3 regions of the Halomonas sp. GFAJ-1 genome follow, and region 1 is predicted to be linked to each of the others. Evidence: predicted binding sites of a transcription regulator. Region 1 holds the regulator's gene; each other region holds the start of a gene.
What was found. The regulator sigma-54, encoded in region 1, starts transcription at its own class of promoters, with help from an activator protein. The targets are predictions, from matches to a motif close to TGGCACNNNNNTTGCTNT.
Positions count from the first base shown of each region.

Region 2: glnA (glutamate--ammonia ligase) is a predicted target of sigma-54. The motif match lies at 2,271-2,288, and genes of this name have one in related genera.
Region 3: speB (agmatinase) is a predicted target of sigma-54. The motif match lies at 1,539-1,556, and genes of this name have one in related genera.

Region 1 is NZ_AHBC01000040.1:156,634-159,914, forward strand. It holds gene rapZ (RNase adapter RapZ) at 1-128, opposite strand, end outside; gene ptsN (PTS IIA-like nitrogen regulatory protein PtsN) at 204-674, opposite strand; gene hpf (ribosome hibernation-promoting factor, HPF/YfiA family) at 679-987, opposite strand; gene MOY_RS11890 (RNA polymerase factor sigma-54) at 1,075-2,490, opposite strand; gene lptB (LPS export ABC transporter ATP-binding protein) at 2,596-3,281, opposite strand, start outside.
Region 2 is NZ_AHBC01000018.1:6,605-9,885, reverse strand. It holds gene MOY_RS04665 (DUF4124 domain-containing protein) at 1-423, opposite strand, end outside; gene glnA (glutamate--ammonia ligase) at 621-2,027, opposite strand; gene MOY_RS04655 (hypothetical protein) at 2,582-3,202, shown strand; gene MOY_RS04650 (acyltransferase family protein) at 3,212-3,281, opposite strand, start outside.
Region 3 is NZ_AHBC01000055.1:40,621-43,901, reverse strand. It holds gene MOY_RS15050 (YjiH family protein) at 1-397, opposite strand, end outside; gene speB (agmatinase) at 503-1,453, opposite strand; gene MOY_RS15040 (sigma-54 interaction domain-containing protein) at 1,741-3,156, shown strand; gene MOY_RS15035 (ABC transporter ATP-binding protein) at 3,270-3,281, shown strand, end outside.

The sequences.
Region 1 (3,281 bases):
TCATCTACTAAAGAGCCAAGCAGCATCGCAGGTAAGTTGTCGATGGCGTAGTAGCCAAGATCTTCTAACGCTTGTAAGGCGATAGATTTACCGGACCCAGAACGGCCGCTAATGATCACCAATTGCATAGAGTTTCTCTTGGGCTGCCAAAAAAAATGAGGCTTAAAATGAAGAAAGGTAGCGGCTAGCGTCGAGGTAGACGCTTAGTGCGCCGATTTTTCACGAATTTTTGAGGTGATAAGCTCAAGAAGTTCACGCTGGCTAGTACTTTTCCGAAGCTGCAGGCGCATATCAGCCTCGTTCATGATGGTGGCAACTTGCCCAAGTAATGCTAAGTGCGTGTCGTCAGCTTCTTCCGGCACCAACAAGACAAACACCAGATCGACAGGGTCGCCATCAATGGCATCGAAATCGACTGGCTCGGCAAGCTTTAAAAAGCCGGCAATAGGGGCGATGCAGTGGGGGCTTCGAGCATGGGGAATGGCAACGCCATTACCTATACCAGTACTTCCCAGGCGTTCGCGACCAATTAAACGGCTAAAGACTTCCTGGCTATCCAGGCTAGGGGTGTTTTGGGCAATAAAAGTGCTGAAAAACTCCAGCACCCTTTTTTTGCTGCCCCCGGGCACGTCGTATAGCACGCGCTCCGGGGGGAGTATGGTTTCCAACGTCATTGAATTAACGCACACCAGCGCCTTGGGCGCGAGCTTGTGCTTTTTCCTTGTGTTTAACGAGTTGACGATCGATCTTATCCGCTAAAGCATCAATAGCGGCGTACATGTCATTATCTAATGCTTCGGCGTGAAGATCAGCCCCGGCTGCGTGCAGTGTGCAGGCAGCTTGCTGTCGCTCTTTCTCAACAGATAAGGTCACTTGTACTGTCGTAATGTTGTCGTAGTGGCGCTCAACGCGCGCTAGTTTTTCATTGACGTAGTCACGCAAGGCGTCAGTCAGATCTACATGATGACCAGTGATATTTACTTGCATTGACGTGCTCCTTATCCATGGGACTGTACTTCGATTGTAACCCTTTTTACGCTGTTGCAAAGCCCTATAGCGGTGTTTCCTTGTTCACTAGCGTAAACGGCGCCGTTCACTTGAAGAGGGAATGCCCATTGACTCTCGATATTTGGCGACTGTGCGCCTTGCAACACTAATTCCGCCTGCTTCCAAGAGCGTCACCAAACGGCTGTCGGAAAGCGGCTTGCCCGGTGGCTCATCTTGCACGAGTTTCTTAATCCGCGCGCGGATAGCGGTGCTGGAGTGGCTGTCGCCACCATCTTGGCCACTGACCTGGCTGGAAAAGAAATACTTGAGTTCAAATACTCCTCGGGGCGTATGAATATACTTTTGAGTGGTCACCCGGGAGATGGTGGATTCATGCATCTCCACGGCTTTGGCTATGTCCGCTAAAATTAACGGTTTCATCGACTCTTCACCATGCTCTAAAAAGCCAATCTGGCGCGCGATAATTTCTCGACCCACTCGCAGCAGCGTATCATTTCGGCTCGAAAGGCTTTTAATTAGCCAGCGGGCTTCTTGAAGGTGCTCTTTAAGGAACTGGTTATCTTGGCTTTTATCAGCACGCTTTATCAAACTTGCGTAGTCAGGCTGAATGCGTAGCCGGGGCAACGCTTCTGGATTAAGTTCCAGGTGCCAGCCTTCATTATCGTGCCGCACGACCAAGTCTGGGGTTATATAGCTATCATCGCTGTCGCCGTAGGCACTGCCGGGGCGCGGGTCAAGGCTGCGAATGAGGCGAATAACATCATCGAGTTGTTCATCATCCAGGCTCAAGCGTCGTTTAAGCAGCCGTATATCGTCTTTGCCGAGTGCCTCAAGAAATTGACGCACCAGCCGTTTGGCAGGTACTAAAAGCGGCGTCTCCTCGGGGAGCGTGGCTAGCTGAAGCATTAGGCACTCGCGTAAGTCCCGCGCGAAGACCCCGGTGGGCTCAAACTGCTGTAAGCGCAACAGGGTGTTCTCTACTTCACGCTGGCTTAGGCCGTCCAGGCCCTGAGCTTTTAAGCCTTCGCGGATGTCGTTAAGCGGCTGAGTGATGTAGCCATTGGCATCGAGGGCATCGATCAAGCTTTCGGCAATAGTGTGCTCACGTAGCGTGAAGTCGGTCATGGCAAGTTGCCAAAGTAAGTGACCGTGCAGGCTTTGTCCTGCTGCCTGGCGCTCAAAATCAGGCCCTTCGCTGCTACCGCCCGTGCTGCCCATATCTTGGTAGGTGTCGGACCAGTCACTATCCACAGAAAGCTCACTAGGGATACTTTCGGCCCATTCTGCTTCCGGCGTCTCGGTGACCGCCTGCTCGCCAAATTCATCCTCTTGTTCCAGCATTGGGTTAGCGTCGAGCGCTTGCTGAATTTCTTGCCGCAGGTCGAGTGTTGAGAGCTGGAGCAGCGCAATTGCCTGCTGCAGCTGAGGTGTCATGGTCAGCTGTGTGCCGATACGCAGTTGAAGAGAAGCTTTCATGACCATCTGAGAACCACTCGTTAATCAGAAAGCTCCACCCTAGTGCGAGTTATCCTCAGGTGCAAGTGCAATAAGCATGCCATTAAAAGTAATTAGTCGGTAGGCGCCTGTTTATAGGCGGAAATCAGCCCCGAGATAGACGTCGCGCACCTTCTGGTTATCGAGGATAGACTGTGGGTCGCCGCTAGCAATGATTTGGCCATCGCCAACGATATAGGCGATATCGCAGATATCGAGCGTGTCTCGTACGTTATGGTCGGTGATGAGGACACCGATATGTCGCTGTTTGAGCGCGCGTATAATCGTTTTGATATCACCCACTGAAATAGGGTCTACGCCTGCGAACGGTTCATCTAGCAGAATAAACGCAGGCTCGGTTGCCAGTGAGCGGGCAATTTCAACGCGCCGACGCTCGCCACCGGATAGGCTCATGCCCAGGTTGTCGCGGATATGGGTAATGTGGAAGTCTTCAAGTAGCGATTCTAGACGCTGTTCACGGGCGCTACGGTCAAGCTCCTTTCGAGTTTCAAGTATTGCCATGATGTTGTCGGCGACCGAAAGCTTACGAAAAATAGAGGCTTCCTGGGGCAGGTAGCCAATGCCTGCAATAGCCCGTTCATGCATGGGTGCGCGGGTGAGGTCTAGATCATCAATACCGACGCTGCCTGCGTCAGACTTAACCAACCCAACGATCATATAAAACGAGGTGGTTTTACCCGCTCCGTTCGGGCCGAGTAGCCCCACAACGCTGCCTTGGGTAATCTCTAGGTTAATATCTTTCACCACCCGGCGACGCT
Region 2 (3,281 bases), on a different contig from region 1:
AAATGCATCGCTATTCAGCGCTGTCTGGCTAAGCTCACCGTTCACCAATAGCTGAACTTTGTGATCTTCCCGCAGCGGGGGTGACACGTGCAGCTCGACGGCGGTCATGCCATCGCGAATAGCTGCCCCACCCTGGGGCGCGCTAATCACAAAGCGGTCGTAAGGCATAAAGGGCTGCCCAGGGCTACCCTGGCGACGCGGCGCCGATGGGGCAGCGCGGGGAGACGTGGAAACGCTCGGCAGCGGTGCTAACGTCAGCGCTTCGCCGCCGCGCTCCGGGTTATCGGTAAAGGTGACCCTGCCCTGCTCATCCAGCACTCGGTAAACCGTTTGTGCTTGCGCAGCGCTTACCCACATGCACAGCACGAGCAAAGCGCCTGTGAATAAACTCTTTTTTGCCTCAAAACGCCGCCCAAACGCCATCGCGCCCCATCCTTTACAGTGTTTGTACCAATAAAAAACCCCGCCGAGGCGGGGTTTCAGTGCTTATTACAGTGCTGATAGAAGTACTGATAGAAGTACTGATAACAGTACTTACTACTGTACTTGTTAGCGCACTTACTTCGCTACTGACAACCACCGCCGGGGTGATAGTAGCAGCTAGGTATTAATAACGCTGATTAGCAGCTGTAGTACATGTCGAACTCAATGGGGTGAGTCGTCATGCGGATACGCTCAACGTCTTCCATCTTCAGTTCGATGTAGGCGTCGATCATTTCGTCGGTGAACACGCCACCTTCGGTTAGGAACGCGCGGTCAACATCGAGTGCTTCCAGCGCTTGATCCAGGCTGTTTGCAACGGTCGGCACTGACTTGCCTTCTTCTGGCGGCAGGTCGTACAGATTCTTATCCATCGCATCGCCAGGATGGATCTTGTTCTTGATACCGTCGATACCGGCCATCAGCATGGCGGCAAACGCCAAGTAGGGGTTGGCCGTCGGATCAGGGAAGCGCGTTTCGACACGCTTGCCTTTCGGGCTAGCCGTGTACGGAATACGGATAGAAGCAGAACGGTTGCGGGCACTGTAGGCCAGCATTACCGGCGCTTCAAAACCAGGTACCAAACGCTTGTAAGAGTTAGTCGACGCGTTAGTGAAGGCGTTCAGAGCGCGGGCGTGCTTGATGATGCCGCCAATGTAGTAAAGCGCCATTTCAGACAGGCCAGCGTACTCGTCACCGGCGAACTGGTTCTGACCATCTTTCCAGAAGGACTGGTGGATGTGCATACCTGAACCGTTATCGCCCACCAGCGGCTTCGGCATAAAGGTAGCCGTTTTGCCGTAAGCGTGAGCCACATTGTGGATCACGTACTTCATTTCCTGAACTTCGTCAGCCTTCTTCACCAGCGTGTTGAACTTAACGCCGATTTCGTTCTGACCCGCGTTGGCAACCTCGTGGTGATGAACTTCCACGGTCTGGCCAATCGCTTCCAGGGTGTTACACATAGCACCACGAATATCATGGAAGCTGTCTACCGGAGGAACCGGGAAGTAACCGCCTTTCAAGCGTGGACGGTGCCCCAAGTTGCCGCCTTCAACAACGTTGTCGGTAGCCCAGGCGCCTTCGTCAGAGGTGATTTTGTACATAGAGCCCTGGATATCGGACTTCCAGTGCACTTCATCAAAAATAAAGAATTCAGGCTCAGGACCAAAGAAAGCCGTATCACCCAGGCCGGTAGACTGCAGGTAGGCTTCTGCACGCTTAGCGATAGAACGTGGGTCGCGGTCGTAGCCCTGCATAGTAGCCGGCTCGATAATGTCGCAACGCAGAATCAAGGTAGCGTCTTCGGTGAAGGGGTCCAGGAAACCAGTACCGTCTTCTGGGCGCAGAATCATGTCGGATTCATTGATGCCCTTCCAGCCGTTGATGGAAGAACCATCAAACATCTGGCCGTTTTCAAAAAACTCCTCGTTCACATCCCGAGCAGGAACAGTAACGTGCTGCTCTTTACCGCGGGTGTCGGTGAAACGCAGGTCTACCCACTTAACATCATGTTCTTCAATTAGCGCGAGAGTCTTGGCTGACATAGTGTCCTCCGGTATGAGCGTGGCTTAAAGCGTAAAACAGAAAGCTATCGATAAAAATGTTATTCGACAAAACATTCAACACGCTAAGGGCATGTGTCACGTTTGTCATTCTGCTTCGCTCAACGTTTGTCTGGCGATAAAGAGCAAAACGTCCAGCGTTATTCCAAACCGGCTATCGTTGTAGCACGCCACAGGGCTTCTGCCTACGACACGCTAGCCGCTAAACAACTGTTTCCAAAATATAAAGCATAGAGCATGCCAACTTTGCACCAATATGGCATTAAAAAATAGCAAGCCATTGTATTTATTAATTTAAAACTTCTTTAACCATGCCTCTTCATGTGGCATGACGCCTATAAGAGCAGCCCTGCCTTGCCATCAATCCAGAAAAGTGCACCAAAAGCACACAATCAAGCACCAATTTGCATCAAAGTGGTGCATGAAAAAACCATAACCCTCATTTTTATTAAGCAACTTTAGCTTGCTACTTAAAGAAACCAAGAACTACAATAAATTACAATTCAATAGGTTTTATAACATGGGAAGCCGCCTTCATGGGTACGGTCTGCTTTATTATTGACGCGCTGGTAACGGGTGCCCGCTTACCACGCCACCTCCACTCCATTCGGCAGTCCGGCCATTCAGACCATCTAGTACCCATTATTGTCACTCATACTCGTGCTGATAATCGCTTGGCAGACTTGGAGCAACGCTACCAAGTGCACTGCGTAATTACCCCCTCCCAGCCACTAGGTGCACGCCTGAACCAAGCTGCTTATATCAGCCAAGCGGAGTGGCTGTTTATCGCGCTAAAGAAAAAAACCATCGCCCCAGAGCAGTGGGACGAGATTATTGCCCAGCTAGATACCTCTTCTCTCGACGCATTGATCATTGTAAGTGCGCCGCCGCGCTGTTCTTCGCGCCTGCTGCAACGCTTTATAGGCTCTGCTATTACGGTGCCACCTTACATCGCGATTCGACGCGCCTGGTTAGAACGCTTAGGCAGGTTTGACCCCGAACTGGATGAGCCAGCGTTGGTAGACTTACTGCAGCGCCTTTATGCCTGCCCCACACGCCTAAAAACCATCAGTAGCAATACCCTACGCTCACAGCACGGCTTATTTGCTAAAGACGATACACGTTACCCACTCCACGCTTCACACCTAATCCCTTAATTCCCGCGTTTATACTTTTAAACGTTTGCCAAAAAGCATGGCGCCCCAGGTAGTCGTATTCGCCAATTTGTTGAGCGCT
Region 3 (3,281 bases), on a different contig from region 1:
AGGAAGCAGTGACGAACTCTGGCCCAAACTGGAAATAGGTCATCAGGACAAAAATGGCGCCTAGTACGCGCATCACCACCCAAATAGGCCCTACATCAAACATATCGTGAAAGGGGCCACTTTTTATCCAGGCAGGCTGGGCGATTTTGGCGTACAGCGTTACCACGACGGACAAGCAGAGTATCACCACGGCAATGGCAGGCAGCGCCGAGCCCAGCAGGGTTTGCAGGCCATCGGCCATCAGGCCCATACCAATATTAATGGAGTCACCCACTTGAAAGGGGATTAGAAACAGCAGCACCCCAATCAATGAAGGAATCAGAAACTTCAGTAAATGCGCGCGGGGTATCGGTGCCGGAGGGGACGGCTGCTCCGCTTTATCATTGCTATACGACATAGGGGTCACCCATTGGAAGTGATTATTGGAGGTGGGCTGGCGGCGTTGTTAGGTCGGCGCTTTTTTTATTTGTTAGCTATTTATGAGTTAGCTATTCGGTTGGCATTAATCGCTACGCTTAACGCCCGGCAGTACGCAAAGCATTTCATACAGCAGCGTGGCGCCCATCAAGGCGGTGTTACCGCTGGGGTCATAGGGAGGTGACACTTCTACCAGATCACAGCCAACGATATTGAGGCCAGCGGCACCACGCACAATCTCCAATCCTTGAGCAGACGTCAGGCCACCCATTTCAACAGTGCCGGTACCGGGGGCAACAGAGGGGTCTAAGCCGTCAATATCAAAACTGATATACACCGGAATATCGCCCATCTGTTCACGCACTTCTTGCATCAACGGCGCTAGCGAGCGGTACCAGCACTCCTCGGCGGGCACGACGCGAAAGCCTTGATCGCGGCACCAGTCAAAATCTTCAGCGGCATAGCCAGTGCCGCGCAGACCGATTTGCACTACTTTACCGTGGGCTAACAAGCCCTCTTCTTGAGCGCGACGAAATGGCGTGCCGTGGGCAATCGGCTCGCCGAACATGTGCTCGTTAACATCGGCGTGGGCATCAATATGAATCAGCCCCACCGGGCCGTGCTTTTTGGCCATGGCTCGCAGAATCGGCAGCGTCAGCGTATGTTCACCGCCCAGCGTTAGCGGAATGCAGTTGTGCTTAAGCACGTCATCGTAGAAGGCGGTGATGATGTCGACGCTTTTCGGCAGGTGGAAGGTATTGATAGGTACGTCACCGATATCCGCCACTTGTAAGCTTTCAAACGGCGCGGCGCGGGTTGCCATATTGTAGGGGCGCAACATACGCGACTCATCGCGAATCTGACGCGGGCCAAGGCGTGTACCCGGGCGGTTGGAAGTGCCGATATCCATGGGGATGCCAATAAACGCAGCGTCTAAGCCCTCGGCAGTGGCTTGGGTAGGCAGGCGCATCATAGTGGCGGGGCCTGCAAAGCGTGGCATGGTGTTGCCACCTAGGGGCTGATTAAACTCCGACATAAACATCTCCTTGGATTTGTTGTGACGCTCTGGCGTGGTTGACGCATCTTTAACTAAGGCACTGCCTTAGCTATCTCTTTTAAACATTGCACAGACCATGCCAAGTCGTAGATGCCCTAAACAGGTAGGATTACCAGCCAATTGATGCAAAAATGAATCGAATGCGCGCCCATACAATTCATTTATGCATCAATAATTCAAAAATGACTTAAAAAAGAGCCGACATCATTGGCTTCACGTGAGTGGCACTTAATGAGTGAGATAGAACGAGAGAGCTGAGAAATAAAATGAGTGAAATAGACAAGCGCGTACTGCAAACCATCGTGGAGACCGCCAACGACCACTTCTTTATCGTCAGTGGCGATGGGCAAATAGTCGATATTAGCCCAGGCGCTGAAGCGGTTTACGGCGTTTCGCGGGAAGAGCTTCTCTCCAGCAGTGTTCATCAGCTACAAGCGGCCGGCGTGCTTAAACCGTCTATTACCCTGGAAGTGATGCGCACCCGCAAGCCTGCACAGCTTATGCAGATAACCGGGACAGGTCGCCGAGTCATTGCCGAAGCCTACCCTGTGTTCGTCGATGGCAAGCTGGAACGCATTATTAGCCGCTCGCGGGATTTAACCGACCTGCAACTATTGCAGGACGAATACGCGCTGCTGCAAAAACGCTTTAGCGAACACTTAAAACGCAGCCAGGCAGCCCCGGATGCCGAGGAGCAGGCGTTGGATGACGCCTTAGACAATTTGCAGGTGCGCAGCAGCGTAATGCGCGAAATAGCGCTACTGCTTAAGCGGGTCGCCCCATCGGATGCCAATGTGCTGATGCTAGGGGAGTCCGGCGTAGGTAAAACGGCGTTCGCCAAGCAGCTACACCGCTGGAGCCAGCGCTGTGATGGCCCCTTTATTGACGTTAATTGTGCAGCGATACCTGAAAACTTATTTGAGTCGGAGATGTTTGGCTATCAACCCGGCGCCTTCAGCGGGGCCGCGCGGCAGGGAAAAGCGGGCCTATTAGAGCAGGCCGAAGGCGGTACGCTGTTTCTGGATGAAATTGGTGAACTGCCGCTGTTGATGCAAACCAAGCTGCTCAAAGTGATTCAAGACGGCAGCTTGACCCGACTGGGTGACACCCGTGCTCGCAAGGTCAACTTTCGTTTGGTAGTGGCCACCAACCAAGACTTGGCAAAACAGGTAGAAGCCGGACTGTTTCGTCTGGATCTTTACTACCGACTTAATGTCATCCCGGTCACCCTGCCACCACTACGTGACCGCCGGGAGGATATCCCTGATCTAGTTGAAGCGTCGTTAAATCGGCTCAACCAGCGCTATGGCCGACGAAAAATTCTTGATACCCGCGTTTGGTCGACGCTGATGGGCAGCGAATGGCCGGGTAACGTCCGCGAGCTGGAAAACTGGTTAGAAAGAGCCTGGCTCTCAAGCCCCACCGACCAGATCGAGGAACCCGCCGTGCTCCCTCACGCCGAGCAGCTCCCCGTCAATTTACCGAACGCTTCACCCGCACAGGCAGTTACACTTGAACCCCACGAAACGCTTAAGCAATATCTTGCTCGACTGGAACGGGAAACCCTTGAAGAACTCAGCAACATACTCCCCAGCACCTACGCCATTGCGAAGCGACTTGGCATTAGCCAATCCAGCGTGGTGCGGCGGCTGCAGCACTACGGCATCAAAATTACCAAGTGAGTTTTTGCTTAATGCCGCTCACGTAATACACCTGCCACACAAGCGTCACACAACGGCAACATCTTCATAACAAGATTTACCCATTACAGCTAGCAGCCGGTGATGGGTGTGCCATGTCAAATCAA